DNA from 3 places in the Cupriavidus taiwanensis LMG 19424 genome. Region 2 is predicted to be linked to each of the others. Evidence: predicted binding sites of a transcription regulator. Region 2 holds the regulator's gene; each other region holds the start of a gene.
The links. The regulator LexA, encoded in region 2, represses DNA repair genes until DNA is damaged. The targets are predictions, from matches to a motif close to ACTGTATNNNNATACAGT.
Positions count from the first base shown of each region.

Region 1 (10,173 bases), 1.7 Mb from region 2:
GGCCTCCTGATCGCTCCAGAACGCCTTATGAACGCGCATACCCAGGTACTTTCCATCGCCGGCCCCGTCGGCGCGATCGACGTGTCGGTGGACCTGCCGCAAGGCGAGCCCCGCGGGCTGGCGCTGGTGGCGCACCCGCATCCGCTGTTCGGCGGCACCAAGGACAACAAGGTTGCGCAGACGCTGGCGCGCGCCTTCGTGCAGCTGGGCTATGCCACCGTGCGCCCCAACTTCCGCGGCGTCGGCGCGACCGCCGGCGAGCATGACAACGGCATCGGCGAACAGGACGACCTGCTCGCCGTGGCGGCCTGGATGCGCCAGCAGACCGCGTGGTCGGCGCAGGCCGCGACGCTGCCGCTGGCGCTGGGCGGGTTCTCGTTCGGCAGCTTCGTCAGCACCCATGTGGCGCGGCGCCTGGCCGAGGCCGGCACGCCGGTGCAGCGCCTGGTGCTGGTGGGCACCGCCGCCAGCCGCTGGGAAGTCGCGCAGGTGCCTGCCGACACCATCGTGATCCATGGCGAACAGGACGACACCGTGCCGCTGGCCAGCGTGTTCGACTGGGCCCGCCCGCAGGAGCTGCCGGTGATCGTGATTCCCGGTGCCGACCATTTCTTTCACCGCAAGCTGCACCTGATCAAGCAGCTCGTCGTCAATGCGTGGGACCGGTAAGGCCGGCACGCCGCCCGCCCGGACCTTCCCGCGCCACCTTCTTACTGTCGGAAAACAGAAACATGCTGAATAGAGCCACGACACGCCTTTCGTCCGCCTTTGCTCCCGCCGCCATCGCCGCCGCTGTCGTGCTGGCCGCCGCGCCCGCCGCCGTACTGGCGCAGGGCGTGCCGATGCCGCAGGTCGCAGCCAAGTCGTGGATGCTGTATGACGTCACCAGCGGCCAGGCCCTGGCTTCGCAGAACGCCGATGCGCGCATCGAGCCGGCCTCGCTGACCAAGCTGATGACCGCCTACCTGGCGTTCGAGGCACTCAAGGAAAAGCGCCTGACACTGGACCAGGCCGTGGTGCCGACCAACCTGGTGCTCAAGGTCAAAAGCGACGAGTCGCGCATGTTCATCGAGCCCAACAAGCCGGTCACCGTGCAGGACCTGCTGCTGGGCCTGATCGTGCAGTCGGGCAACGACGCCGCGCTGGCGCTGGCCGAGGCCGTGGGCGGCTCGGAAGAGGGCTTCGTCGCGATGATGAACCGCGAGGCCCAGCGCATGGGCATGAAGAACACCCACTTCACCAATACCGACGGCATCCCCGACCCCAACCACTACACCACCGCGGTCGACCTGGCGACGCTGACCACGCGCCTGATCAAGGACTTCCCCGAGTACTACAGCATGTACTCGCAGAAGGAGTTCACCTATAACAAGATCAGGCAGCCCAACCGCAACCGCCTGCTGTACATCGACTCGACCGTCGACGGCGTCAAGACTGGCCACACCAAGTCCGCCGGCTATTGCCTGATCTCGTCGGCCAAGCGGCCGCTGGCCAACGTGCCGGACGGCTCGCGCCGCCTGATCTCGATCGTGATCGGCACCACCACCGAACAGGTGCGCACCCAGGAAAGCCTGAAGATCCTCAACTACGGTTTCCAGTTCTTCGACACCCTGCGCCTGTACGACAAGGGCCAGGTGCTGGCTACGCCGGACATCTACAAGGGCAAGAGCGGCACGGTCAAGATCGGCGTGCAGAACGAGACCTTCGTCACCGTGCCCAAGGGCACCGGCGGACGCCTCAAGCCCGTGCTGGAGCGCCAGGAACTGCTGATCGCGCCGATCTCGGCGGGCCAGCAGGTGGGCATGGTCAAGCTGATGGACGGCACCAACAAGGTGGCCGAATTCCCGGTGGTGGCGCTGGAAGAGGTGCCCGAGGCCGGCTTCTTCGGCCGCCTGTGGGACACCATCCGCCTGTGGTTCAAGCGCAAGTGACCTGAATGCGCGCGAGCCGGTGCGCCACGCGGCGCGCCTGCTCGCGCCGGAGAATCCGAGATGACGACCGACAACCAAGGCAGCGGCAACAAGCCCGGCGATATTCCGCCGGAGCAGTCGCTGATCGAATACCCCAGCCATTTCCCGATCAAGGTGATGGGGGCGATGCAGGACGGCTTTGCCGAAGCCATCGTCGCCCTGGTGCAGGAATTCGATCCGGACTTCCACGCCGGCAAGATGGAAATGCGCCCGTCGAGCAAGGGCAACTACCTGGGCCTGACCGTGACGGTCTGGGTCACCAGCCGCGAGCAGCTGGATGACCTGTACCGGGCACTGACTTCGCATCCGATGGTGAAGGTGGTGCTGTAACGCGCCGACGTTTCTCTCCCGCTCTGTTTGCTCCCCTCTCCCGTGCGCGGGAAAGGGGCCGGGGGAGACGGCAGGCGCGCGCATCCTGACGCGCTCCACTTCGTCTGAAGCTCCTGCCCTCTCCCCCAACCCCTCTCCCGCAGGCGGGAGAGGGGAGCCTTCCGCAGCCGTGGCAACGTGTCCGCTGCGGCATGCCAACTCCCATACCAACATGAACACCATCACCCTGAAACCCGGCAAGGAAAAATCCCTGCTGCGCCGCCACCCGTGGATCTATGCCACCGGCATCGCTACCACCGAAGGCCGCTGCGAGCCGGGCGCCACCGTGATCGTGCGCGCCGCCGACGGCCGTTTCCTGGCCAAGGCCGCCTACAGCCCCGAATCGCAGATCCGCGCGCGCGTGTGGACCTTCGACGAGAACGAACCGGTCGACCATGCGTTGTTCAAGCGCCGCGTGGCGGCGGCCATCGCCTACCGGCGCCAGTGGGTGCGGGACAGCGATGCCGTCCGGCTGATCTTCGGCGAATCGGACCGGCTGCCCGGCCTGATCGTCGACTACTACGGCAACGGCGCCTCGGGCCAGCTGGTGTGCCAGTTCAATTCGGCCGGCGTCGAACACTGGAAGACCGCGATCGTGCAGGCGCTGATCAAGGAGACCGGCTGTCCCAACGTCTACGAGCGCTCCGACGCCGCGGTCCGCCAGCGCGAAGGGCTGGAGCTGGTGACCGGCGTGCTCGCCGGCGCCGAGCCCGATCCGGCGCTGTCGGTGACCGAGCACGGCGTGCGTTATTACGTCGATGTGCGCAACGGCCACAAGACCGGCTTCTATGTCGACCAGCGCGACAACCGCAAGCTGGTCGGCGACCTCGCCGAAGGGCGCGAGGTGCTCAACTGCTTCTGCTATACCGGCGGCTTCTCGCTGGCCGCGCTGCGCGGCGGGGCGAAAGCGGTGACGTCGATCGATTCGTCGGGCGAGGCGCTGAAGATCGCCGCGGGCAACGTGACGCTGAACGGCTTCGATCCCGGGCGCGCGGCCTGGCTCGATGCCGACGTGTTTAAGACGCTGCGCGAATTTCGCGCCGAGGGCCGCCAGTTCGACCTGATCGTGCTGGATCCGCCGAAGTTCGCGCCGTCGGCGCAGCATATCGACCGTGCTGCGCGCGCCTACAAGGAGATCAACCTGGTCGGCACGCAGCTGCTGCGCCCGGGCGGGCTGCTGTTCACGTACTCGTGCTCCGGAGCGATCAGCATGGAGCTGTTCCAGAAGATCGTCGCCGGCGCGGTAACCGATGCGCGGGCGGATGCGCGCATCCTGCGCAGGCTATCCGCGGGCACGGATCATCCGATGCTGGCGGCGTTCCCGGAAGGGGAGTACCTGAAGGGGTTGCTGCTGGAGAAGGTGGCGTAAGCCGGGCGGCGCTGCTCAGCGCCACATATTCCGCATCCGACCCGCCAGGTCCACCGGCGCCAGCGCGGGTTTGACCGCGCCTTCCCCCGGCATCGGCGGCGGCGGCCACGAGCGACTGTAGAAGTTAGGCATCACCTTGTTCGGCAAGAACCGCGTGCGCGACGCATACACATGCCGGTCGCCGAAGCCCACCTGCTGGTGCACGTAGAACCGCTGCGGCACGATGACATCGAGGTGGTCCTTCGCCCGCGTCATCGCCACATACAGCAGCCGCCGCTCTTCCTCGATCTCTTCGGTGGTGCCGGTGGCCAGGTCGCTCGGCATGCAGCCGTCGACGGCATTGAGCACATATACCGCCTTCCACTCCTGCCCCTTGGCCGAATGGATGGTCGACAGGATCAGGTAATCCTCGTCGCGCGAGGGCACGCCGGATTCGTCGCTGGACGCGCTGGGCGGGTCCAGCGTCAGCTCGGTCAGGAAGCGCTCGCGCGCGCCGTAGGTGGCGGCGATGCGCTCCAGTTGCTGCAGGTCGGCCTGGCGCGCGGGGGCATCGTCGTGCAGGCGTTCGAGGTGCGGCGTGTACCAGGCCAGCACCTGCTCGAATTCCGACGGCCACGGCGACGTCGGCGCCATCAGCGCGCGCGCCAGCGTCAGCAGGTCGGCCCACGCGGGCGCGGCGGCCGGCGGCGGCTCGAATTCCTGCAGCGAGAACAGCGGCTCGGTCGCAAGCGCCATGGCATCGAGCACGCGTGCCGCGGTCTTCGGGCCGATGCCCGGCAGCAGCTGCAGCGTGCGGAACCCGGCCATGCGGTCGCGCGGGTTTTCCAGCCAGCGCACCACCGCCAGCACATCCTTGACGTGGGTCGATTCCAGGAACTTGAGCCCGCCGAATTTCACGAACGGGATATTGCGCCGCGCCAGCTCGATCTCCAGCTGCGCGCTGTGGTCGGCGGCGCGGAACAGCACCGCCTGCGCCATCAGCGCCAGGCCGGCCTCGCGCCGTGCCAGCACCTGCTCGACCACGAAGCGTGCCTGGTCGGCCTCGTCGTTGACCACGATCACGCCGGGCTTCTCGGCCGACTGGCGCTCGGACCACAGGTCTTTGGTATAGCGCTCGGCCGCGAGCCCGATCACCGCATTGGCGGCCTGCAGGATCGGCTGGGTCGAGCGGTAGTTCTGCGACAGCGTGACCTGCTGCGCCGCCGGCGTGAACTGCGCGGGGAAATCGAGGATATTGCGCACGGTGGCGCCGCGGAAGGCGTAGATCGACTGCGCGTCGTCGCCGACCACGGTCAGGCCGCGGCCATCGGGCCGCAGAGCCAGCAGGATCGACGCCTGCAGCGCGTTGGTGTCCTGGTATTCGTCGACCAGGATATGGTCGAAGCGCGCACCCATGTCCTGCGCGATGGCGGGCTCGGCCATGGCCTGCGCCCAGTACAGCAGCAGGTCGTCGTAGTCGAGCACGTGCTGCTTCTGCTTGGCTTCGACATAGCCGGCGAACAGCGTGCGCAGCGCGTCGGCCCACATTGCATAGCGCGGGAACTGCTGCCTGAGCACGTCTTCCAGCGGCGCCTGGGTGTTGACCACGCGCGAATAGATCGACAGGCAGGTTTCCTTCTTCGGGAAGCGGCTGGCGGTCTCGGACAGGCCCAGGTCGTGGCGCACCACGTGCATCAGGTCGGCGGAATCGCCGCGGTCGCTGATGGTGAAGGCCGGCGACAGGCCCAGGGTCTCGGCATATTCGCGCAGCAGCCGCGCGCCGATGGCGTGGAAGGTGCCGGACCACTGCAGCGCCGCGCGCCCGGCGCCGGTGCTGGTGCCCAGCGCCTGGTCGACGATGCGTTCGACGCGCCGGCCCATCTCGGCGGCCGCGCGGCGCGAGAACGTCAGCAGCAGGATGCGGCGCGGATCGGCGCCGCCCAGCACCAGGTGCGCGACCCGGTGCGCCAGCGTATTGGTCTTGCCCGAACCGGCGCCGGCGATGATCAGCAGCGGCGCCTCGCTGCCGTGTTCGACCGCGGCGCGCTGCTCCGGGTTGAGCCGGGACAGGTAGGCTGGCACCGCGTCGGCGTCAGGGGTGGCGGCTTCGGCAGATTCAGCCGGGGAGGCAAGGTCCAGGGTCACGGGTTGGGGGCGGGCAGGACGCGCGATGAGAAAACTGGCGCCAACTGTATATCCATACAGCCCGCCGGCGCAACCCGCCGTGTGCGGGAGCCGGCTGGAAACAAAAAAAGGTGCTCGATGAGCACCTTTTGTCGTAGGTTCGCGGCGCGAACGTTACGCCGACTTTGCCAGCGCGCCGTCGAGCAGCTTGTGCAGCGCGTCCCACTCGGGCTCGCCGACGTAGCGCTTCAGGATCCGGCCTTCCTTGTCGATCACAAAGGTCGTAGGCGTCAGGCCCACGTTGCCAAATGCCTTGGCGGCGCTGCCGTCGCTGTCCATCGCCACCTTGAACGGCAGCCCACGGGTCTTGGCGAAGTTCATCACGTACATGGGCGGGTCGTAGTTCATCGCCACCGCGACGAATTCCAGCCCCTTGCCCTTGAACTGCTCGTAGGTCTTGACCATGTCCGGCATCTCCTTGATGCAGGTGGCGCAGCTGGTGGCCCAGAAGTTGACCAGGTAGACCTTGCCCTTGAGGTCGGCGGTGCTGACCTTCTCGCCGGACAGCAGCGTGAAGGTGGCGGCCGGCGCGGTACCGGACGGCGACAGCGCGCGGTAGCCAAACCAGCCCAGCAGCGCCAGCACCACCACGGCGGCGACGATGGGCCAGGGCTTGCGGGAGGTCTTGGAGGCAGGGCTAGTGGTCATGGGATATCCGGCTGAGACAGCTACGACAGGGCAGGGTCGACCGGAAGGCCCGGTCAGCAGTGGGACATTCTAATGCGGCAGGCGTTCGCGCGCTGTGTTCGCAACCGCGTGCGGTCTGCGCTGGAACCCTTCCGTCACTTGCGCGCGGCCACGGCGGCGCGGGCCTGCGCCAGCGCCTGTTCCAGGTAGGCGCCGTAAAAGTCGGGCTGCATGCCGCGCAGCGGGCCGGCGGCGGCGCGGCCCTGGCGGTCCAGGAACAGCACCGTGGGCGCTACCCGGACCTGGCGGGCGCCGGCCCAGGCGCGCGCGGTGGTCAGGCTGCCGTCGGCGTCGCGCAGCGGGGTGTCGGCGGTCATGTCCACCTCGCGCACGGCGATTTCGCCGGCGGCCGCCTGCGGTCCAAGGTAGTTGCGGCGCACCGCGTCGCAATAGCTGCAGCCCGGCATCGACACCAGCACCACCAGTGGCTCGCCGCGTCGCGCGGCGTCGGCGCCATGGGCGGCGAGATCGGTGGCCGGCGGCAGGTGCGCAGGGCTGGCGGCGCACACGCCGGCGACGCCGGCCATCGCCGCCAATAGCGCGCCCGCGGCCAGCCAATGCAGACGGGTGCGGGCGGCAGCGGTTCGGGCGAGGCGGGATACAGGCATGGCAGATGTGGGGCGGCACAGGTGGGACAGGCGGCGCGGCAAGCACTGGCGCGCGGCTTCCGGGATAATACCGGTTTCCGCGCGCCGGCGACCCATGCCCGCGCGTGACGATCCTAAGCCTGTCCTTCCGCCCTAATGCCGTTCAGTTAACAACCGTCGTTCCCGCGCAGGCGGGAACCCAGTGACTTTTTCCCCGAAGGGGACGTGAAAGACGCTGGATTCCCGCCTGCGCGGGAATGACAGTAGTGTTTGATGCCGTAACTGAACAGTATGAGTCCTTCCGCCCCGCTTCCTCATGCGTCCCGTGCCACTCCCGCTGAGCCTTCCCGCCGCGCCCCGCTGGTCCCTGACATGCTGCGCCGCGCTGCTTGCGCTGGCCCTGTGCGCCTGTTCGCCGCGCTATGACTGGCGCACCATCCAGTCGGGCGAGGGCGGCTACGCCGCGCTCTATCCCGGCAAGCCCACCAGCGCCGCGCGCGATGTCACCATTGCCGGGCGCAAGCTGCCGATGACGATGGAGGCCGCACGCGTCGACGATACGCTGTTCGCCGTGGGCGTGGTCACGCTGCCCGCCGACGATGAAGCGCTGCGGCGCGAGGCCCTGGCGGCGATGCAGGCCGGCCTGCTGGCCAACCTCGGCACGCTGTCGGCCGAGCCGCGCTCGCGGCCGGTCACCATCATGAGCGCGGACCGGCCGGGCCGCCCGCTGGCCGGGCTGGAACTGCAGGCCAGCGGCGTGTCGCCGCAGGACCAGTCGCCGCGCCGGCTCAGCGCGCGGCTGGTGGCGGTGGGCACGCGCGCCTTCCAGGCCGTGGTGCTGGAATCGGGCGAGGCCGCGCGCGATGCGCGCCAGGCCGAGCAGGTGGAGCAGTTCCTGGGCGGGTTCCACCCGCTCTGAGGCGCCGCGGCACCGCAGCGGATCACAGATGCCTGGGGCCCAGTGCGCCGCCCGGCACGGTTGTCGTCAAAGGAGAGTTGAGATGCGTTGGGAAGTCTGGTTGGCCTATTTCGCCGCGTGCTGGGTGATCGCCGTGTCGCCGGGGTCGGGCGCGGTGCTGTCGATGAGCCATGGCCTGTCGTACGGGCTGCGCAGGACCACCACCACCATCTTCGGCCTGCAGGCAGGGCTGGTGATCGTGCTGCTGGTGGCCGGCGGCGGGCTGGGCGCGCTGCTGCTCGCCTCGGAGCAGGCCTTCATGGTGGTCAAGACCATCGGCGCGCTGTACCTGATCTATCTCGGCATCCAGCAATGGCGCGCCCGGGTGGAACCGGATGCGGCGCAGGACGGCAAGCCCGCGCGCGTGGCCGTGATGAGCCGGCGCCGGCGCTTTGCCACCGGCCTGCTGACCAATGTGACCAATCCCAAGGGCATCATCTTCATGGTGGCGGTGCTGCCGCAGTTCATCGATCCGAACCGGCCGCTGGCGCTGCAGCTGGCGATCCTGGCGGCCACCATGTGCGCCGTCGACCTGGTGGTGATGCATGGCTACGCGCTGCTGGCCTCGCGCATGCAGGGCCTGTTCCGCAATGCCCGTGCGGTGCTGTGGCAGAACCGGTTTTTCGGCAGCGTGCTGATGGCGGTGGGCGCGGCGCTGTTCTTCGTGCGACGTCAGCACGCCTGACCGGCGCGGCATCCGCACTGGCGCGCGGGGGCGGGGTTTGCTTCAATGAGGAGGAACCCCCGCCACGGAGTCCCCGCATGCCTGCCTCGTTGAACCCGATCGCCGGTGCGCGCCTGCAGCCGCGCCATACCGTGCCCCCGGTGGAAGAGCCTGCGCCGCCGGGCGTGCCGCCCGACCTGCCGCTGTCGCCCGAGGACGATCCGCCTCCGCCACCGGTAGAGCCGCCGGTGGCTGGCCACGTCGCCGGGCGCTATTGCTTCAGTTCGTAGAAGTCGTTCAGGCAGTACGCGTCGGTCAGCTCGACCGGCTTGTCGCCATGGGTATAGCCGATGCGGCGGATATGCAGCAGCGGCTCGCCCGGCTCGATGCCCAGGCGCGCGGCCACTTCCGCGCTGGCAACGACCGCGCGCAGCGTCTCGGTGACGCGCAGCACGGGCTTGCCGATCCGCTCCAGGTAGGCGTAAAGCGATTCGCCGATGGCGCTGGCGTCGGGCAGCACGGCCAGCGCCAGCGTGGTCACATCCATCCAGTAGATCTGCCCGTCGGCCTTGCGCAGCCGCGTCAGCCTGACGATCTCGTCGCCATCGGGCAGGGCCAGTTCGGCGCTTTCCTGCGCGGTGGCGCGGCGGCGCTCGAAGGCCACCAGTTCGCTTGCCGGCGTCATGCCGCGCCGGCGCGCCAGCTCGCTGAAGTTGTCGAGCCGCGCGGGCCTGGGCTCGGCGCGCGGGGCGATAAAGGTGCCCGCGCCGCGGTTGCGCGTGATGGTGCCTTCCTCGGCCAGCACCTGCAGCGCGTGCCGCGCGGTGACGCGCGAAATCCCCAGCGAATCCACCAGCGTGCGCTCCGACGGCAGTGCATCCCCCACGCGCCATTGCCCCGCCTGGATGGCGGCAGTCAGCTTGCGTGCCACCTGCAGGTAGATCGGCGTGGCGTCCGCCTCGTCTGGTTTGAGGGCTTTCAGCCGTTGATCCATGCCAATCATCGTAGGCACCAGATTTTGGTGGGGGTGATACCAATTTAGGACATCTAGCGACCGCTGCGTGGAAATCGCGCGGCGCGATGATGCGCGCGCCATGGACTACGCTTCTGTCATGGAGAAGTTTCACCAGGGATGCACGGCCGGCTGCTACTTGTCACAGACATGCATCCGCGACATAAAGCCGCGGGAAATCCTTGGTATTTGGTCAGTTCGGGATGCGACTTCCGTTGCGCCGTGGATCCATGGCATTCCAGCGCCGCCTGATCCGGTTGGCTTGAAATGGCCATGTTGTGGTCACGAACCTGTCTTGCCCGTGATCACGACGCTTTCGCATTGCGGCAGCCACCGGGGCGAGGGCAAGGAGCCGGGTACGGCTGCCGACGCCTCGCGGCGCGTATCGCTGTAC
Region 1 is NC_010528.1:244,975-255,147, forward strand. Features, by position in the region: gene RALTA_RS01195 (alpha/beta hydrolase) at 28-669, shown strand; gene RALTA_RS01200 (D-alanyl-D-alanine carboxypeptidase family protein) at 732-1,931, shown strand; gene RALTA_RS01205 (YbeD family protein) at 1,992-2,300, shown strand; gene RALTA_RS01210 (class I SAM-dependent rRNA methyltransferase) at 2,512-3,708, shown strand; gene RALTA_RS01215 (ATP-dependent helicase) at 3,724-5,832, opposite strand; gene RALTA_RS01220 (TlpA disulfide reductase family protein) at 5,986-6,519, opposite strand; gene RALTA_RS01225 (thioredoxin domain-containing protein) at 6,654-7,166, opposite strand; gene RALTA_RS01230 (hypothetical protein) at 7,462-8,064, shown strand; gene RALTA_RS01235 (LysE family transporter) at 8,147-8,788, shown strand; gene RALTA_RS01240 (hypothetical protein) at 8,866-9,057, shown strand; gene RALTA_RS01245 (GntR family transcriptional regulator) at 9,039-9,761, opposite strand.
Region 1: the regulator LexA is predicted to act here: its motif matches at 5,876-5,893, upstream of RALTA_RS01215 (ATP-dependent helicase).

Region 2 (10,173 bases):
CGCGGTAGATGAACAGGATCACGTCCGCATCCTGTTCGATAGCGCCGGATTCGCGCAGGTCGGACATCACCGGGCGCTTGTTGGGACGCTGTTCCAGGCTTCGGTTCAGCTGCGACAACGCGATTACCGGGCAATTCAGTTCCTTCGCCAGGCCCTTGAGGGAACGGGAAATTTCTGAAATTTCCGTGGCGCGGTTCTCGCCGCCGCCCGAGCCTGACATCAGCTGCAGGTAGTCGATGATGATCAGGCCCAGCTGCCCGCACTGGCGCGCCAGGCGCCGCGAACGGGCGCGCAGCTCCATCGGGTTCAGCGCCGGCGTCTCGTCGATATACAGCTGGGTATCGTTCATGCGCTGGATCGCATGCGTCAGCCGCGGCCAGTCTTCGTCGAGCAGGCGCCCGGTACGCAAGCGGTGCTGGTCGAGGCGGCCGACCGAGCCCAGCATACGCATGGCCAGCTGCGTGCCTGCCATTTCCATCGAGAACACCGCGACCGGCAGGCCCTGCTCCACCGCCACGTGCTCGCCGATGTTCAGCGAGAACGCCGTCTTGCCCATCGACGGCCGTCCGGCGACGATAATCAGGTCGCCCGGCTGCATGCCGCTGGTCATCTTGTCCAGGTCGATAAAACCGGTCGGCACGCCGGTGACATCGGTGGTGGTATCGCGGTGATACAGCTCGTCGATGCGCTCCACCACCTGGGTCAGCAGCGGCTGGATTTCCTGGAAGCCCTTCTGCCCGCGCGAGCCCTCTTCGGCAATCGCAAAGACCTTGGATTCGGCCTCGTCGAGCAGCTCGCGCACCTCGCGCCCCTTGGGGGCGAATGCCGCCGAGGCGATATCGTCCGCCACCGTGACCAGCTTGCGCAGCACCGAGCGCTCGCGCACGATTTCCGCGTAGCGGCGGATGTTGGCCGCGCTGGGGGTGTTCTGCGCCAGCGAATTCAGGTACGCCAGTCCGCCAACCTCTTCGGCCTTGCCCGCCACCTGCAGCATCTCGTAGACCGTGATCACGTCGGCCGGCTTGGTGGCCGAGATCAACCGGGCGATGCTCTGGAAGATCATCCGGTGGTCGAAACGGTAGAAATCTGCCTCGGAGAGAAAGTCCGCGATGCGGTCCCAGGCGGCATTGTCCAGCAGCAGGCCACCGAGCACCGATTGCTCGGCTTCGATGGAGTGCGGCGGGACCTTGAGGTTATCGAGTTGGGGGTCGGCGACGGGCGCGTTCATGGGGAGGGATTATAACGGCGAGCGGACACACTTCGCCGGACATTTGGCGACGGCGCCGTCCAGCGCAGCCCCGCAACCGGGCAGCCGGGCAACAAAAAAGGCAGGAGCCAGGGCTCCTGCCTTTTACAATGCCTGCGGGCTTCGGCCGGCGCGAGGCGCCGGCCTGCTGGCGGCGCGTCCTTAGACGCTCTCGCCCACCACCGACACGGTCACGTCGACCACCACGTCGGTGTGCAGCGCAACGCTGACCGGGTGGTCGCCAACCATCTTCAGCGGACCGTTCGGCAGGCGAACCTGCGACTTTTCCAGCTTGTAGCCTTGGCCAGCCAGGGCTTCGGCGATGTCGGCGTTGGTCACCGAACCGAACAGGCGGCCGTCCACACCCGACTTCTGGGTGATCTGGACGTTCAGGCCGTTCAGCTTCTCGCCTTCGGCTTGCGCGGCGGCCAGCTTCTCGGCGGCGGCCTTTTCCAGCTCGGCGCGCTTCACTTCGAATTCGGCGATCGCGGTTTGCGTGGCGCGGCGCGCCTTCTTCGACGGGATCAGGAAGTTACGCGCGTAACCGTCCTTCACCTTGACGATGTCACCCAGGTTGCCCAGGTTGATGACTTTTTCCAGCAGAATGACTTGCATCGTGTTTTCTCCGTTACGGACCTAGGGCCTATCAGTTCTTGTGCAGGTCGGTGTACGGCAGCAGCGCGAGGAAACGCGCACGCTTGATCGCCGTATCCAGCTGACGCTGATAGTGGGCCTTGGTACCGGTCAGGCGGGCCGGCGTGATCTTGCCGTTGTCGCCGATGAAGTCCTTCAGGGTGTCCAGATCCTTGTAGTCGATCTGTTCGACGCCAGCCACGGTGAAGCGGCAGAAGCGCTTGCGCTTGAACAGCGGGTTCTGTTGCTGGAAGCGCTTCTTGTTCTTGTTGTCACGTTTGACGAATGCCATGATTCAATCCTTTTCGAATGCTTTACATCCAGTGATGTGAAAGACGAGAGCCTTGCTATTGCGGTGCTTGCGGGCCAGGAATCCTTCGCAGTCGAGCAGCGTGCCGAGCGGTAGCCGCTCCAGACGCTGGCCAACCTGGCCGATTCCCATCGCAGCGATTGCAAATTCGACCTGCCGCGGCGTCTGCGCCTCGACGGCCTCGCCGCTGTACTGCAGGATGCAGTTCACGACGGGGACCCCGGCCGGGGTATAGCGCAGGGCATCGCGTTCCGCCAGGGTGGCGGCAAGCCGGAGCTGGTTCAACGCGGGGCCTCTTGCTGGTTGCAATCCTTGCGGTTTCCACCCGTGCCCTGGCCGACGCTGTCAGCCACGGCGCGCACCGCAGTCCGCACTCAGGCGGCCTGGCCTTCGGTGGTCGTTTGCGCGGCCTTGCGGGCTTCTTCGCGCTGCACTTCCTTCATCATCGGCGAAGGTGCGGTCTCGGCCTTCTTGGTCTGCACGATCAGGTGGCGCAGGACGGCGTCGTTGAACTTGAACGCGTGTTCCAGTTCAGCCAGCGTTTCCTTGCCGCATTCGATGTTCAGGCAAACGTAGTGAGCCTTGGCCAGCTTCTGGATCATGTAAGCCATCTGGCGACGGCCCCAGTCTTCCACGCGGTGAACGTTGCCGTTCTGCGAGGTCACGAGCTGCTTGTAGCGCTCGATCATGGCCGGCACTTGTTCGCTCTGGTCCGGGTGGACGATGAAGACGATTTCGTAATGACGCATTGACGCTCCTTTTGGGATTAGCCACCCGGGCGTCACGAGTCCGGTGTGGCAAGGTTGAATAGCCTTAAATTATAGCCCGCCCTTCGGCCACAGTGCAAGCCGCTGATTTCACGGGCAAATCAGGCGATGGCGAACAGGACCTGCAGCCTCTGTGGTTGGCGCGCCAGCCCGGGGTCCGCCGCCAGGGCCAGCGCCAGCAGCACGCGCGCCTTGTAGGGATTGAGGTCCGTCGCCGATATGAAGACACCGTCGGCGGGACTGGGTTGCGGCGGAATCGCCACGTGGCCGGCCCCGGTACGCGAGCTGCGCACCACGGCCACCCCGGCCGCCGCGGCGTCGGCAAGCGCCGTGGCAAGCACCTCGTGGACCGAGCCATTGCCGGCAGCGGCCACGACCAGCCCGGCGACGCCAGCCTGGACCAGCGCATCGACCGCGATCCGGCCCGGCTGGGCGTAGCTGGCCACGATCTCCACCATCGGCCAGGCCGCCGGCATCGGCCCGATGGGCGCTGCCGCCCGGGGCGCCCGGGCAAAGCGCACGTAGTCATCCTGCACGAACCCCAGCGGCCCGCACGGCGAGACAAAGGCATCGACCGCCGACGTATGCGCCTTGGCTACGTCGCGGGCCGCGTGGATCTGCTGGTTCAACACCACCAGCACGCCCTTGCCGCGCGCGTCCGGATGTCCGGCGACGCGCACCGCATCCAGCAGGTTCAGCGGCCCGTCCGCGGACAGCGACGTCGACGGACGCATCGCCGCGGTCAGCACCACAGGCACCGGGCACGGTTGGGTCAGATGCAGCGCCATCGCTGTTTCTTCCAGCGTATCCGTGCCGTGCGTGATCACGATGCCCGCGACATCGGGCTGCGCCGACCAGTGCTGCACCCGCGCCGCCAGCGCCTGCCAGAGCGCGAAGGTCATGTCCTTGCTGTCCACCTGTGCCACTTGCTCGGCCTCGATGCGTGCCACCGACTGCAAGGGGGGTACCGCGGCAAGCAACGAGGACACCGGCACGGTCGCCGCCTGGTAGCGGGCGCTGCTGGCGGCGCTGCCAGCGGCGCCGGCGATCGTGCCGCCGGTAGCCAATACGACGATGCGAGGCAATGGGGTCATGGGAGCGCGCAAGGGTTCATTCTGGGAAGAGGAACCGCGATTGTAGCGGGGCGCGCATGCCTTGCCTCGGCCGGGATCGGCCGCCATGGCCGACGTCCATGCGACACAGCTCAAAATTCTGCTTGCGCTCGCGCCGATACTGTATAAAATCACAGCATACTGTTTAAACATACAGTGCCCGGCCCGCCGGATACTGGATCACGGACCAGCGTCTCCGTCATCCATGCCAGCGGCCCTGCACGGAACGGCGATCCCATGGCGACCCTGACACCCCGGCAGCAGCAGATTTTCGATCTGATCCGCAACACGATCCGCCGTACCGGCTTCCCCCCTACCCGTGCCGAAATCGCAGCGGAGTTCGGCTTCTCCTCGCCCAATGCCGCGGAAGAACATCTGCGGGCGCTGGCCCGCAAGGGCGTGATCGAACTGACGCCCGGCGCGTCGCGCGGCATCCGCCTGAAGGTGTCGCGCAGCGATTCGGAACTGCCTGACCAGTTCTCGTTACCGATGGCCGGCGTCCTGCAATTGACGCTGCCTCTGGTTGGCCGCGTGGCGGCCGGTAGCCCCATCCTCGCAGCCGAACATATCGACCGCCAGTACCAGGTCGATGCCTCGGTCTTCGATGAACGTCCGGACTACCTGCTGCGCGTGCGCGGCCTGAGCATGCGCGACGCCGGCATTCTCGATGGCGACCTGCTCGCCGTGCGCCGCGCCAGCGAGGCCGCGAACGGCAAGATCGTGGTGGCAAGACTGGGCGACGACGTCACGGTCAAGCGCCTGCAGCGGCGCGGTGGCCATATCGAACTGATTGCCGAGAACCCGGACTTCACCAACATCATCGTCGAACCCGGTGAAGAGTTTTCGCTGGAAGGCATCGCCGTCGGGCTGATCCGCTCTTCCGGCTTCTAGCCGGGCACCATCGCGGGCATTCACCCGCGCGGGCCCACCCGCTTCCATTGCTTTGCAGACGCCGCCCGGCTTGCCGGGTGTTGACCCCGCTTTGCCTAAAAAGAGGTGCCACCATGCCGCAAATCCACCACGTCGCCGCCCGCCGTCCGGTCAAGCCCGTGCCGTTCCGCCAGAGCAAGGGCGTACGCGTCTATCAGGGCACGCAGCGCCGCACCATGGTCGGCAGCATGGCGGCGATCTGCCGCATGCTGGAACTCGAAACCACCGAGAAGCTGGCCGCCTGATATTCGCCAGGCACCATCCCGCGGCCGCCAGTTCGCTGCTGGTCAGCTACGCGCGCACGCCTTGGCTTCGGCCTCCAGTTCCGACGGGGTCAGTTGGGGAAACCAGGTATTGGTCTTGCGCAATTCCAGCGCCGTACCGTCGGGCTGCGCCGTCAGAGAGATCAAGTAGGCATACTGATATTCGCCGCCTGCCGCGGCCTGCCCAATGCGGATTTCGGTTTGGTTTTTCGCCGGCAGCTGGACCAGCGTAGCGTCATCGCCGAGATTGTTGCGCAGGCATTTCACAACATCGGCCATCTTGACCGGCGTAAACAGGCGCATCGGCGGACGGGCGCGGATGTCCTTCTCGGAAGTGCCAGTGGCACAACCTGCCACCATAGTTGCCATCGCTGTGCCAATCAGTGCCGCTCGAACAAACATACCACCCCCGGGGAATGCAAAACGGCGCCCTTGGGAGGCACCGTTCTGGAGAATGCTTGGGTTGGCTGGATAGGACTCGAGTCCACGACGACGGGAACTTGCCATCCCGGCGTCTATCGCCATTGCCCCCCATGAAATCAACGCTTTCGGCTTCGCATTGTTCCGCACTGCGCTGAAACCTCACAGCATTCGTGCAGGCCTTGCGGGAGCCGGGTGCGGATTTTAACCCGCGCGCGCGTCAGGCGCCATCTCGATCTACTCGAACCCACGGCGCTTCTGCCGCACCAGCCCCCATCTCATTCCTTCGATGGATAGCGTGCCCGGCAGGATCTGAGACACAGTTTGCCGTACCAGGCCAACTGAGAGCCTCGCATAATGAAATTCCAGTCGCTACAGATGCTCCGGGGGATTGCGGCCATGTGGGTTGTCGCGTACCACATGCAGGACCACTTCGACCCACTTGCCACAGCATTGCCATTCAGCGCGTCTGACCTGTTGCGCAAGGGATATATTGGCGTCGACCTGTTCTTTGTGATCAGCGGCTTTGTGATCGCGTGGACCGCCTTATACAAGCCCGGACCTCACGATGCACCCATACAATTCCTGCTCAGGCGATTAGTCAGGGTAGCGCCGCCTTATTGGGTCGCCACGCTCTATTTCGCGATGCTCAGGGACCTTCGCAGCATCGAATTAGAACCGCTCCTCCGTTCGCTCTTCTTCATTCCGATTGAACCCAATCACGCACCCTTTTACGGATACCCCACCCTGCTGATTGGCTGGTCCCTCAACTACGAAATCTATTTCTATCTTTCTTTTTCCATTCTCTTGTGCCTGGGCCGAAGGCTATCCCTTCAGATCGCCTACTTCACCCTGACACTGATTATTCTGCCATTCGCATTTTCCGGAGGCGTTTCGATCAATCCCGAGCATCTCTACCAAGGAATCTCGAGTACGTATATCCTGCTGGCCACCAATCCCATCATCCTTGAATTCGTGTTCGGCATGATCCTGGCAAGGCTCTATGGCATCCTTCCGGAGACCCTGAGCCGTTCCTGCGCATGGCTCGCCTTGTTGGCATCGATAGCTCTTTTCACAGCCGCGTTCTTCCTGTACGAGCCCCGCATGAGTATTATTTTCAGGGGTCTGCCATGCGCCGCCCTCGTGGCTGGCTTCATCGTAGCGGAACGATACAGGCTACTTTCGATACCGCGCCCCCTTTCTTGCCTCGGCGAGATATCCTATAGCATTTACCTGACGCATCCGTTTATTCTGGTTTACTCAGGATCAATCTATGCGACAACTGTTGGCCAGAATTATGCGCAAATCGCCCAATACTTACTGACGCTAGCAGCGGTACTCGGCCTCGCTCAATTCTTCTACAAATACGTCGAACACCCCATACTCGAGCAGGGAAAACGCATTCGCCTTGGTCATTGCCATACCGCTCAACCAGCAGAGAATTCCACAGCATCGCGGGTTAAGTGATTGACTGCTTCGCCCATAACCCTGACCGTTTCGCTGGTCACCGCCATGGAGACACCGGGAGACCCTCTTGAGGTCAAGGACACGGTGACGCGCATGGAGTCGCGCATAGTCCAGCTGGGCGATCCCGTCGGCACCAACTTGGGCAAGGGAAAGGAAGTAGGAAAGCGATCTACAGACTATGCCGGCGTACAACCACCGTTTCGCAGACACACTGACAGCAAAAAGCCCACCGCTAGGGTGGGCTTTCGGGGGAAGATCCTCTTCCAAAACTGGCCACAAGTTGGGGACGCCTAACCTGCAAACCGTTGAAATTCTTGGGGTGGCTGATGGGACTCGAACCCACGACGACAGGAATCACAATCCTGGACTCTACCAACTGAGCTACAGCCACCGTAGAGGTCATCAGCGAAGCGCTGATCGACGAAAACCAAGATTATACAAACAGATTTTCGAGATGGCTAGTATCCCGCACAAAAAATTTTGGGCCATCGCTCAGGACCGGGGCGGGCTCCACTTGGCCTCCAGCAGCACTGCCTGCTTGATCGCGGCGATGGTTTCCGCCTCGGTATCGAACTGGCCCAGCAGCCGGCGCGACTTGCCATTGAGCACCGCCTCTTGCAAAGCCTTGCCAGCGGCTTCCGAGGTGCCGGGGTGCCAGCAGTAGCGCGCCGTCCATTTGCCGTCCTGGAGCTGCTCGGCTACCCAGATCACCCTGAAGTCTTCATACACCACGCCGAACGGCGCTTCGTTTTCCACGTTGTCTTTATCCATGCTGCCTCCCCTGCCAGCACGATCCGCATACCGTGCCTGAACTTGCCTGGGGCGAGCCGGAAATCGTATCACGGGTCCCGGATGGCTTCCTGCCGCGCCCCGGCCAAATATGCTGTGCGCAGCCCCTACCTCTGCAGGGTTCATCCTGCACGTGCGCGAAGCGATACTCGAGTCCGAGGGACATTGCCCCCCCTCGACCTTCCCGTCAGGCGGCCCGCCCCATGGGCCGCCTGCCTCTTTTTGCTCCCCGCCTGACAACCGGTGCTTCCACGCCGCAGAACCGGCAACGGAACCTACTGGCTGTGCGCAAGACCAATCGACGTGATCGAACGCAGGGAGCAAGCCATGCAGGACAAGTGTAGATGGAGGACGAGGATTCTTGCCGTGGCGGCACTGGCGGCCTTGCTCGGCGGATGCGCGGTGGGGGGCGGTGCCGACGGCAGGGAATCGAGCATCACGACTTACGGCACGCTGGACATCGGCATCAGCCATACGCGATAACCGTCGCGATGCGGGTCCAGCGGGATCCATTTCGCCGTGATCCATGGAACGCTTGAACGAAAAGCTGGTCAAACCCGTGCATTCCGGTGGTGCCGGGCGAGCACGCAAAAAAAGAGTCCGCAGCGCGGACTCTTAAATTTAGCGATCTCAAATGCCCTGAAGGCCGTTGCACTGTAACTGCCATGCGGGGAACGCACCATTCGGGTAAACGAAGAGCGCGATGCCGCAGCAGCGTGCGCCGAAAAAAAAGCCCGCCGGAGCGGGCCAATAATCAGTTGAAGAAAGCCCTGTATTCGAGGGCAGGCACAGTGTAAGAAAGTGCCCTGCCTCAGCGAATTAGGGGAATCCCTTTCCGGGCGCCGGTTTCCGGGCGATCCGGCATCTCATGTGCGGCGCGCGGAACCCGCGCGCCGCCATGCATATATTCACGATTCGAAGTTAGAGCGCAGCCTCGGCACAGCATGAAGCCGTGCGCTTACGCGGCCAGGGGCTCTTGAGTGTGCGGGCGCAGATGCATGCGCGCCTCTTCGAACAGCGCATCCACGTCGGCACGCGTGCGCGCCGCATGCATGCGCTTTGCATCGGACAGCACGCGGCGCCAGCCACGTCCGCCGGCGATACCGCGATGCAAGCCGAGCATGTGCCGCGTCGCCGCTCCCATATACCCGCCTTGCTCAACGAAGTCGCCGATATAACGCTGCATGGCCAGTTCGACCGCGAGGCGCGACGGCACCGGCGCACTGGCATCGCCATAGAAGCGCGCGTCCATTTCCGCCAGGATGTACGGCTGGTGATAGGCCTCGCGTCCGATCATGACGCCATCGACGTGCTCAAGGTGGCGCGCGATTTCGTCATGGCTGAGGATGCCGCCGTTGATCAGAATTTCAAGCTCCGGAAATTCGCGCTTGAGCTGATACGCCACCTCGTAGCGCAGCGGCGGAATCTCGCGGTTCTCCTTCGGGCTCAGGCCCTTCAGGATGGCATTGCGCGCGTGGACGATAAACGTGCCGCAACCCGCCTGCGCCACCTTGCCGACAAAATCGCGAACGAAATCGTAGTGCTCGATCTTGTCGATGCCGATGCGATGCTTGACCGTAACGGGAATCTCCACCGCATCGCGCATCGCCTTCACGCAGTCCGCCACCAGTTCGGGCTCCGCCATCAGGCAGGCCCCGAAGGCGCCGCGCTGCACACGCTCGGACGGGCAGCCGCAGTTCAGGTTGATTTCCGCATAGCCCCACTGCTGCCCCAGCTTCGCCGCCATGGCCAGATCGGCAGGCTCGCTGCCGCCCAGCTGCAGCGCGACCGGGTGCTCTGCCGCATCGAAGTCGAGGTGACGCGGCACGTCGCCATGCAGCAGCGCGCCAGTGGTCACCATCTCGGTATACAGCCAGGTGTGGCGGCTGAGCTGGCGATGGAACATGCGGCAATGACGGTCGGTCCAGTCCATCATCGGCGCAACCGAAATGCGGCGGGGGTTTACGTTCATGGAAATACAGCGATTGGAGGCGGTCCGGACGCGGCAGCGTCGCCAGGCCAGGCAGGCGGCGCCGCGACATATGCAGATCACGACACCCCGGGGGCCACGCGCGTGACGCGTGGCGGCCCCGCGCGAAGACGTGAGTATAGGCTACCGCGTCAAGGTCTGCTGCGTACCGCTCAACGTGGCGCGGTGCGCTCGATCCAGGCCGCAAACGTGGTCAGGAATTTACCAAGGAAGCCCCTGGTCGACTCGTTGGCAATCCCGCCCTGC
Region 2 is NC_010528.1:1,918,091-1,928,263, forward strand. Features, by position in the region: gene RALTA_RS08770 (replicative DNA helicase) at 1-1,228, opposite strand, end outside; gene rplI (50S ribosomal protein L9) at 1,409-1,861, opposite strand; gene rpsR (30S ribosomal protein S18) at 1,893-2,171, opposite strand; gene priB (primosomal replication protein N) at 2,175-2,474, opposite strand; gene rpsF (30S ribosomal protein S6) at 2,564-2,938, opposite strand; gene RALTA_RS08795 (asparaginase) at 3,058-4,050, opposite strand; gene lexA (transcriptional repressor LexA) at 4,306-4,959, shown strand; gene RALTA_RS30625 (hypothetical protein) at 5,073-5,243, shown strand; gene RALTA_RS08805 (hypothetical protein) at 5,286-5,630, opposite strand; gene RALTA_RS08810 (acyltransferase family protein) at 6,039-7,148, shown strand; tRNA gene RALTA_RS08815 (tRNA-His) at 7,464-7,539, opposite strand; gene RALTA_RS08820 (hypothetical protein) at 7,641-7,919, opposite strand; gene dusA (tRNA dihydrouridine(20/20a) synthase DusA) at 8,896-9,909, opposite strand; gene RALTA_RS08835 (NADPH-dependent FMN reductase) at 10,080-10,173, opposite strand, start outside.

Region 3 (10,173 bases), on a different contig from region 2:
GAACCGGAGTTACGTGGACTGCGGTGAAAAGAAGCGCGAATTAGCCCGCAGGCACAGAATCTGCATGAGAAACGGGGCCTGTCTAAGGTCTAACTAGTACCAGTTCCCCATCAGGAGCACCATGAAGCCTCACATCCAGCACTCCCACCACGCCTATCGTGCCGGTGACACCCATCATGGCAGCCGGTATTACCTGATTCTAGGGGCCTGCATTCTGGCATTCGGCCTGCTGTATGTCGCGTGGTCGCTTTGACCAGTGGGCCGGTCAGTGAATTGCCCGGACAACAGCCATAGTCGGGGCGCAAGTTGGCAGCCTGCGCCGTTAGGGTCGTGCCGTCACAACTTCGTTCGTCTTCAGTGTGAATAATTGGTCGGCGTCTGCCTGCGCCAAGGCGCGTTCAGAACGTGTCTGATCGCACTGATACGTCTCAATCCTTTCCTTGTTTGGAGCGGTCCGCAGTACCAGCGTGACGGCCCCTTTGTAGTGCTCACCCCATCCGTTGTTCCAGTGAAGGGTAAATGCTTTTCCACGAACAACATTTGCTTGCATAGCACCGGTTCCTATTGTCAGATGCGACGACGCCGAGAGGTCCGGCACACATGCTTGGCGATGGTTGGGCCGAGAGGGAGAACCTGTTCAGGTTCCCAATGACCTGTCGAGGCGATCCGTTGCAGTATCGCCTGGATAGCTGGTAGTCGGATGTCGGTTTGTTGGGTCGATTTCTCAACCTTAGATCGAACCCGCAGCGCCAGTATTTCTGCCACAACCAATCGCGTCATCGTAGGCGGCAACCGGATTGACGCCGTCCCAGACCAGTTCGTTCATCGGCACGTCATCGTCATAGGCGATGATCAGTACGCCGGGCGGGAAGATTCCGCTTGTCACCACCTCCACCCGTGGGACCACTCGATAGCTGACGTACATATCTCCCCTTCACCGTCTTGGCGGTGCTTGCACGCTCTTGGGCGCTTGTTGAGAAGAATACCTTTCATCCGACCTGAGCAGCATACGCATTTCGGGTTAGGGGAATTCACTGAGTAAGATTTACGTCAGAAAGTCAACTTCCGGCGTTAGAATCCTTCCTCTAAATTTTCGCAGCAGACCACCATCGACGTGAGAGGCAGTGAGGCACAAAACTATCAGGGAGACACGAATGCTGAGTCCGCATGAATTTGCAACGCTGAAGGTGGTCAACGATGCGCCTGAACAAATCGAGTTGGACCGTGCGGACCTTCACGCCCTGCTGGAACGTCACTATGTAACCGTGGAACTTCTGGCTTCTGGGCGGCAGCTACCTCGCGTCACGCCGCACGGCCATTCATTCCTGCAAGCCGTTGCGCGAATTCGCTGATTGCGGACCCGCGAAGCTGACGCAGCCAGCGCGTCGGATTCCCGGCAGACCGAACTTGATGCCAGCCAGTCCCCCGCCGACGCACGCCGTGGTGTCGGTATCGTGACCGAATAGGATCGCGGTTGGACGACATCTTCGAACGACGTTTCCTGCATTGCCATGTGCGTAGACCAGACCGCATCGATGCAGTATCCGGATCCGCGTGGCTAATCAGGTTTCGGGAAGCTGCGCAGCACATCCACTCCATGCAGAAAAACCTTGCGCTCTCGTTCACCAGGCCAGTCTTGGTAAATCTCGTCAAGACCGCGGTCTGCCCATGACCACGGATCGGGAAGCTTGCATAAGTAGCCCCTTGCGACCAAACAGTAGACGCACAGACCGCCAGTGACCGGGGATAGGCGTGAGTAGGCCGTGACTGAAGGCGAGCATCTCGGACCAGTTCTTCGTCGCTGCCGGTATGCCACATTGCAAGCGGCAAGGTGGCGGGTTCTGTGTGAGACCCTCGGCAGCAGTCGAAAGCAAAAAGCGGCGAACCCTGTTGGGAGCGCGGCTTTTCAAATAAATGGTGGCGAATCCGGGATTCAGACCACGGTCTACGCGCCGGCTAATCGGTAGTCGAGTGAAATATAGCGCACCTTTAACTCCGACTAATTCCGGCTTCATACAGCTTTTCGGGTCCGAGCGGCGTGGCGTTCCGTCTAGGTGACAACTGTATAAATATACAGTACTCTGGTGACAGGACTTGCCAATGCTCACCGTCGCCCCTGAAACCATCCATCCGTCACTTTGGGTCGCCTCACAACTGGCCCGGGACAACGCGCGCACCGCCTCGACGGGCTATACCGCGCTGGACAAGGAGTTGCCGGGCGGAGGATGGCCCATCGGCAGCCAGGTGGAACTCTTACTGCAGCAACCTGGCATCGGCGAACTCCGGCTGCTGCGCCCCACGCTCGTGGCCCGATCTGGACGTCCGATCGTGCTCCTGGCGCCGCCGCACGCCCCACAAGCCCTTTCATTGGTGAGCTGGGGAATATCGCCGGAGCGGCTGCTGTGGATTGATGCGCAACGGACTGCCGATGTCCTTTGGGCGGCCGAGCAGACCTTGCGGGCCGGGACTTGTGGCGCCTTGATTCTCTGGCAGTCCCACCTTCGCAACGACGCGCTACGGCGCCTGCACCTGGCCGCACAAACCTCGGACACGCTCTTCTTCGTGGTGCGCCCCGCTGCGTGCGCGCGGGATGCCTCGCCGTCACCGTTGCGCCTGGCCCTCGAGCCTGCCGTCGGCGGCGTCACCGTCAACTTCGTCAAGCGCCGCGGGCCGCAGCAAGAGACCCCTCTGCTCGTCGCGCTGGAACCGTCCCCCATTTTGTTGTATCGCCATGCTGCGCCTGTGGATCTGCCTACGCCTGCCGTCGCTCCCTCTCGAAGTCTTCCGGCCGACCTGGTCCACCACTGAACTGGCCGTTGCCGTCCTCGACAAGGAACGGGTCCATCTCGCTACGCCCCTGGCCCTGGCTGCGGGCGTCAAGCCGGGCATGCGCCGCGGCGGCGTGCAAACCATCGCGCCAGCCGCCATCCTGTTTGATCGCGATGCCGGCAAGGAAGAGGACGCACTGGCGAGAGTCACCATGGCGACGCTGCAGTTTTCGCCGAATGTCGCCGCTGCAGATGAAGCTGCGGTCCTGATCGACGTCAGCACCACGCTACGACTCTTCGGTGGCCCGCGCAAACTCCGCCGACGGATCATGGGGACCGTCCAGACGATGGGCTTCAGCACGATGGTCGGCAGCGCCCCGACGGCGCAGGGAGCGTGGCTGCTGGCGCGCACCGGCGGTGGCACCGCCTTGACTACGGCGTCGTTGCAACGCAGGATGGCCGGCCTGCCGATTCACGCCTTGCCCGCCGCGCGCAAGTTTGCCGACTGGTTCGAAGGCCTGGGCTGCCTGACGCTGGAGGACCTGCGCCGCCTGCCTCGCGCCGGTCTGCAGCGCCGCTGCGGCGCTGACTTCCTGGATGCCCTGGATCGCGCCTACGGGGAGGCCCCGGAAATCTTCGAGTGGGTCGAAGCTCCCCCAGCATTCGATGCGACGGTGGATCTGCCGGATCGCATCGAGAATGCCGAACAGACGCTGGCGTATGTTCGCGGCCTGTTGGTGCAGATGGTGGGTTGGTTGACCGCCCGGCACCTGGCCATCAAGCGGTTCCATGTGGCATTGCGCCACGAGCGCGGCCGCGCGGCCATCCCGCCGACGACGATCGAGATTGCGCTCGCCGAGCCCAACTGGCATGAGGAACATCTGATCCGCATCCTCAAGGAGCGGCTCGCCCTCGTTGTCGTCGAAGCCCCGATGATCGCCGTGGCCGTGTCCGCGATCGACACGGAGCCCATGGCACCGCCCACGGAGTCCCTCTTCCCGGAACCCGGCGGGACGCATGCCGATCACGCCCGGCTACTCGAGCTGCTCAGCGCGCGCCTCGGCGCCGACAGGGTTCGCCAGCCCTGCTTGCAGGCAGACTACCGCCCCGAGGTGGCCAACGCATGGCGACCGGCCACCGAGAAGCCTGCACGCGTGTCCCTGCCGGCAGCCCTGCCTCGACCAACCTGGCTGTTGGGCAAGCCGGTCCCGCTCATCGAGCGGGATCACCGGCCGTTCTACGGTTCGCCCCTGCATATCGTTTCGCCACCCGAGCGCATCGAAGCCGGCTGGTGGGGCGGCCAAGTGGTCACGCGCGATTACTTCGTGGCGCAAGGTAAGGACCACACCTGCTACTGGATCTTCCAGGAGCGGATGGGCAGCCGCGAAGGCGACGAATCGCGGTGGTACCTCCATGGTCTCTTCGGATAACCGCCATGGGCGAGATTCTCGCAACAGGCCTGCCCGACTATGCGGAACTGCATTGCCTGTCCAACTTCTCCTTTCTCACGGGTGCGTCCCGTCCGGAAGAGCTGGCGGAGCGCGCGGCGCAGTTGGGCTACCATGCGCTCGCGATCACGGACGAATGCTCGCTGGCTGGGATCGTGCGCGCGCATACGGAAGCGAAGAAGGCCGGCATGCGCCTGGTCGTGGGGGCCTCCTTCCACCTGCAGAATGCCGACGGCTCCCCTGCCCTGTCCGTTGTGGCCCTGGCTCGCAACCGGGAAGGCTACGGCAACCTCTGCGAGCTGATCACGCTGGCCCGCATGCGCGCCGCCAAGGGTTCGTATGTCCTGACGCCACGCGATCTCGCCGCGCCAGAGGCGCCCCACCAGCACCTCAAGGGCCTGCCCGACTGCCTCATCATCTTCACGCCGGATTACGGTGCCCCGGCGGACAGGCTGGACCTCCAGGCTGCGTGGGTGAGCGCGACCTTTGCCGGACGGGCCTGGATGGGGCTGAACCTGCTGTACCGTCCGCTGGACGACATCCATCGTGGCACCGTCGAGGCGGCGGCGGCCCGCCACCATCTGCGCGTCGTGGCCACCGGCTGCGTCACCATGCACGTGCGCTCGCGCAAACCGATGCTCGACGTGCTGACGGCGATCCGTGTTGGCCGTCCTGTTCCGGAGTGCGGCTACGACCTGGCACCGAATGCCGAGCAGCATCTGCGCTCGCGCCTGCGACTGGCCAACATCTACCCGCACCGCTACCTGACCGAAGCGGTCCACATCGCCAATCTCTGCCAATTCTCCCTGGATGAGTTGCGATACGAATACCCTGACGAGGTGGTTCCGGACGGCACCACACCGGCCGATTACCTGCGCACCGAAACCTATGCGGGGGCCCACCGCCGCTTCCCGGCTGGCATCCCACTTGCCGTGCAGCAGCAGATCGAGCATGAACTCGCGCTCGTCCGGGACATGGATTATGAGCGGTACTTTTTGACGGTGAGCGATATCGTGCGCTTTGCGCGCTCGAACGGGATCCTCTGTCAGGGTCGCGGCTCGGCGGCCAATTCCGCGATCTGCTACTGCCTGGGCATCACGGAGGTCGACCCCGCACGCGGTAATCTCCTGTTCGAGCGCTTCATTTCCAAGGAGCGCGGTGAGCCACCGGACATCGACGTCGACTTCGAGCACCAGCGACGCGAGGAGGTCATCCAGTACCTGTATCGCAAGTACGGGCGAGACCGGGCCGCGCTTGCCGCCGCGGTGACGACTTATCGCCCGCGCAGCGCCCTGCGCGACACCGGCAAGGCGCTCGGCGTCGATCCTGCGATTGTGGATCTGGTGGCCAAGTCGCATCACTGGTTCGACGGGAAAGCGGACCTGCTGAAGCGCTTCGCTGAAAGCGGCGTGGATGCGGAAGCCGAGTTGTCCCAACGATGGGCGCACATGGCCGTCTCGTTGTTGGGTTTCCCCCGCCACCTGTCGCAGCACACGGGCGGCTTCGTGTTGGCGCGAGGCAAGCTCTCGCGCCTCGTGCCCATCGAAAACGCCGCGATGGCAGACCGGAGCGTGATCCAGTGGGACAAGGACGATCTGGACGCCTTGGGTCTGCTCAAAGTCGACGTCCTGGCGCTCGGCATGCTGTCCGCCGTGCGACGCGCGCTCGACCTCGTTGCGGAACAGCGCGGCGAGGCCTTCGAGCTGCAGGACATTCCGGCGGAAGACCATGCAACTTACGAGATGATCTGCCGTGCCGATACCGTTGGCGTGTTCCAGATCGAGTCGCGTGCGCAGATGTCGATGCTGCCCCGCCTGCAGCCGCGCACGTTCTACGACCTGGTCATCGAGGTGGCGATCGTGCGACCCGGACCCGTCCAGGGCGGCATGGTGCACCCTTACCTGCGCCGGCGACAGGGCTTCGAGCCAGTCACCTATCCGAGTGCCGCGATGGAAAAAGCGCTGTCGCGCACGCTCGGCGTGCCGATCTTCCAGGAGCAGGTGATGCAGGTGGCCATGCTGGCCGCCGGCTTCTCGGCCGGGGAAGCCGACCAGCTACGGCGCGCTATGGCCGCGTGGAAGCGCAAGGGTGGCATCGACAAGTACTACGATCGGATCGTCTCGGGCATGCTCGAGCGCGGCTACGATCGCGAGTTTGCCGAAAGCATCTTCCGGCAGATCCAGGGGTTTGGTGAGTACGGCTTCCCGGAAAGCCATGCAGCCAGCTTTGCGCTGCTCGTCTACGCCAGCGCCTGGCTGAAATGCCATGAGCCCGAAGCCTTTCTCTGTGCGATGCTGAACAGTCAGCCCATGGGCTTCTACACGCCCTCGCAGCTGGTGCAGGATGCCAAGCGCCACGGCGTTACCGTATTGCCTGCCGATGTGGCGGTGAGCGGTTGGGATTCCGCACTCGAACCCTTCCACGCAGGCTCACGGCCGGCGGTGCGATTGGGCCTGTCCCTCCTACGCGGCATGCGTCGCGAGGCCGCGCAGCGCATCGAGGAGGCCCGCGCGATACGGCCGTTCGCCAGCACGGCAGAGCTGGCGCGTCGCGCCGCACTCGATCGGCACGACCTGCAGGTGCTGGCCAGCGGCAATGCGCTGGCGTCGATCACGGGCGGGCGCCGTCAAGCCCTGTGGCAGGCCGCCGCAGCGGTACCGGACAAGGACATGCTGCGTGCCACCGAGCTGGCCGAGGAGTCCGCCGAATTGGTGCCGGCAACCGAGGGCGAGGAGATCGTTGGCGACTACCGGGCGATGGGCCTGACACTGCGTCGCCACCCGCTTGCCTTGCTGCGCCCGATGCTATCCGCTCGACGTTTCGTGTCCGCCGCAGAGCTGGCGCAATACCAGCCGCGGCAAACCGCTCGTGCCGCAGGCCTGGTCACCGTGCGACAGCGCCCGAGCACCTCGAATGGCGTCATCTTCATGACGCTGGAGGATGAGACCGGTGTGGTCAACGTGATTGTCTGGCCAGGGGTCTTCGAACGCTTCCGCAAAGAAGTCCTCGGGGCGAGGATGGCCGGCATCTATGGTCAGTGGCAATGCGAGGGCGAGGTCCGTCACCTCATCGCTCAGCGCGTGGTGGATCTCTCGTCGATGCTCGGCCGGCTCGATACGGCCAGCCGGAATTTTTGCTGACAACGCAGTACCCTGCGGATGTTCCGGGGACGCCCAAGTGTCGTGATCGTGCATTGAAAAGCACCTTGATCCCTTGCATACTGTCTCGCAACGGAACCTACCGGACGGCAGTACCGCTTGGCCTATCGTGACGGGGGCGATTGGATGCTAGCTGATAGCGAAGTGCCGCAATACCCGAGGGGCGACCTGCGACGCATGCTTGCAGTCCTCGCCGCGATCGACGAGATCCCCGACGCGACCCTGGTCAAGGTGGCGGCGCGGAGCGGCATCGACAAGAAGACGGTGACAATGTTGGTTCGGCAAGCGGCTGAGCAGGCAGCGGTTCGTATCGAGAAGCTCGGTCCCGTTTATCGATTGACCGATTGGGGGCCGGTGCTCAAGAAGTCCGGTGCCAAAATAGCCTTGACTGGTGCGCTAGCCGCGCCAACGACGCAGCCATGACGGATCTCACGCGAAGGGGGCTGTGAACGCTTCGAGGGTCGCTGATCACTTTGCCAGGCCGTCAACATGCTGCGTTGAAGCGATCGCGCCGGGAGATTGGCGTCAATATCCATTGGCGATTCATGTCTCACGGGATGGGCGCTGGGCCGGCATAGTGGCGGTGTCCAAGCGGCCCGGCATCTCGAAATGTATCGTCTCCATAACGCGGCAACCGAGAACCGTCGACGTCATCATCTGGCGCGGCGCCGAACTGGCGACTTCGGTTCAAGCAGTCCGATCTGAATGACGGGAAGCCTGAAACTCTGCGATGAATTGGATCGCCTGTTCGCATTGTTCCAGCGACAATGCATGAATGCTTGGCGTTGCGACGGCCATACCAAGCGACGCAATGACCCATTTCATGGCTTTGCCGCGAGCCGCGAAAGCATTGACGCCGTCGCGCCGCATCTTTGCCGCGACCAAAGGCTCAAGCGCATCGTGCAGCTGGCTTTTGCGCTCGCGCAACGCCGCGTTGGCCAGTCGACCGAGGGGCGCGTTGTGCTTGCTGCGTGCCCGCACGCCGATCCAGGCCTGGCAGGCGGTGCAAATCCACACAGGTCCGTGATCTTCGAGATAAGGATACGTTTCATCGCCCGCGCGTGCCAAATTCGCCTTGGCGCCGCAGTCATCGCATACCGGCTGGGGAAGCACAGGAATTGGGCGGCCAACGCGCATGGTCTGACCTCTGCAGCGCAAGTTGAGAAGTGAGGAATTTTACGGGATGCGCTCGACGCTACGCGGCCAGACGGTGCTCGTAGAAGGGACGGCTGCGCTCTTCGAGAACGGCATCGAGTGCCGCTAAATTCTTCGGATCTGGGTGCAACCATGCGTCGACGCTTTCGCGCTGGATCGGAACGACGCATCGGTCGTGACCAGCGGCAGCCACTTCGGCCGGCGGTTCATCAGTGATTGCGGCGAACGAATAGAGGTCGGCTTCGCCCTCCCCTCCTTTTGTGCAGGACCACAGGCAGGCCACCAGCATGTCCTGCTGCGGCTCCGGACGGAACTCCAGAACCACGTTCTCTTCAACCTCGCCCGGCGCAAGATCGCGATGCTCCATCTTATGGCGCGCGACGTTCTCGTAGAAGGCATTGACGATCACGATGCCGTGCTTGTAGCCGTAGAGCTGGCGCCAGGCCTTCTTCAGATTGTCGCGTCGCGCATTGTAGGTCCCGGGCTTCTGCCGTTCCATTGCCGCAGTCCAGCCTGGCAGGCGGCATTGATAGCGCATCGGAATGACGGTGAACTGGCCATCCTCAACGACGAGCACGGGCGCGTAGTGTCCTGGAAATATCCGCGAATCGCGAGGCAGCAACTCTGTGCGCTGCAGGTCGGCGAGGTTGCGCTGGGCGCGAGAAGTTTTGTCGGTGGCGATGCGCTGGTCGTTCTCCGCCTTCTTCGTCGGCTTGGTGGCCAGCGTGCGCTCGGCAGTCGTCAGACGCGTCTTCTGCTGGAACAGCTCTGCCTCAAAGACGCCAGCCTGCTCTTGTTCTGCTGCGGCGATCAGGTCCGCAATGGCACACTCACCCTCGTTGGTCGGCGCCTCGAATGCCGCACGCATGGCCCTGGGTAGCTTCGACCAGCCTCCATCACGTCGCTTTTCCCAGAAAAGATCGATAAAGCGCTCAAGGCTGATGAGTGCGCCGAAGTCGCGCACGTACTTGCGGTAGCTGGCCTGGATCTGCGCCGAATAGCACATGTTGGTTTCCTCCAGTAATCCTGTAGCGGCTCGGGATGCTGCCCTCCCCCAATTCTACGGTCATCCGAATCAATGCAGCAAAAAGCGGCGTCTGTTGCACGCGGCTTGTCGGACGCCGCCGGATAGCGGAGTGGTCGCGAAGCGCCGACGCTGACAGCATTCAGAGACAAGTTAGGAGATGAACATGCCAGGCAAGAACATCCACGTCGTACCCGCTGGCGACGGCTGGGCGATTGAGCATGAGGGCGGCGGCCAGCGCCAGGAATTTAAGCGGCAGGAAGACGCGATCGCGGCTGGCACGGCGAAAGCGCAGCAGGAACAGGTCGAATTGCTGATCCACGGCCGGGACGGGCAGATTCGGGAGCGCAATTCCTTCGGCCACGATCCGCGCGACATCAAGGGCTAGCCGGCGTGCGGCTGACAAGGGACCGTTCATTCGATGGCCACAACCCACGCGAGGCGCAGAACCAAGCGCGGCGAGACGGAGCCATCGCCGCCGCTTGAGCGCTATGAGAAGAAGCGCGATTTCAGCATCACCCCTGAGCCAGCGGGACGGAAAGCGCGGCGAAAGAAGCCAGCACGCTTGAGCTTCGTCATCCAGAAGCATTGGGCTCGCCGACTGCACTACGACTTTCGGT
Region 3 is NC_010529.1:90,734-100,906, reverse strand. Features, by position in the region: gene RALTA_RS30990 (hypothetical protein) at 122-253, shown strand; gene RALTA_RS30460 (hypothetical protein) at 731-925, opposite strand; gene RALTA_RS29365 (hypothetical protein) at 1,155-1,352, shown strand; gene RALTA_RS31115 (ADP-ribosylglycohydrolase family protein) at 1,320-1,526, opposite strand; gene imuA (translesion DNA synthesis-associated protein ImuA) at 2,101-2,808, shown strand; gene RALTA_RS27050 (Y-family DNA polymerase) at 2,732-4,198, shown strand; gene RALTA_RS27045 (error-prone DNA polymerase) at 4,204-7,356, shown strand; gene RALTA_RS27040 (helix-turn-helix domain-containing protein) at 7,474-7,797, shown strand; gene RALTA_RS27035 (zinc-finger-containing protein) at 8,062-8,511, opposite strand; gene RALTA_RS27030 (SOS response-associated peptidase family protein) at 8,570-9,535, opposite strand; gene RALTA_RS27025 (DUF2188 domain-containing protein) at 9,720-9,941, shown strand; gene ligD (DNA ligase D) at 9,975-10,173, shown strand, end outside.
Region 3: the regulator LexA is predicted to act here: its motif matches at 2,061-2,078, upstream of imuA (translesion DNA synthesis-associated protein ImuA).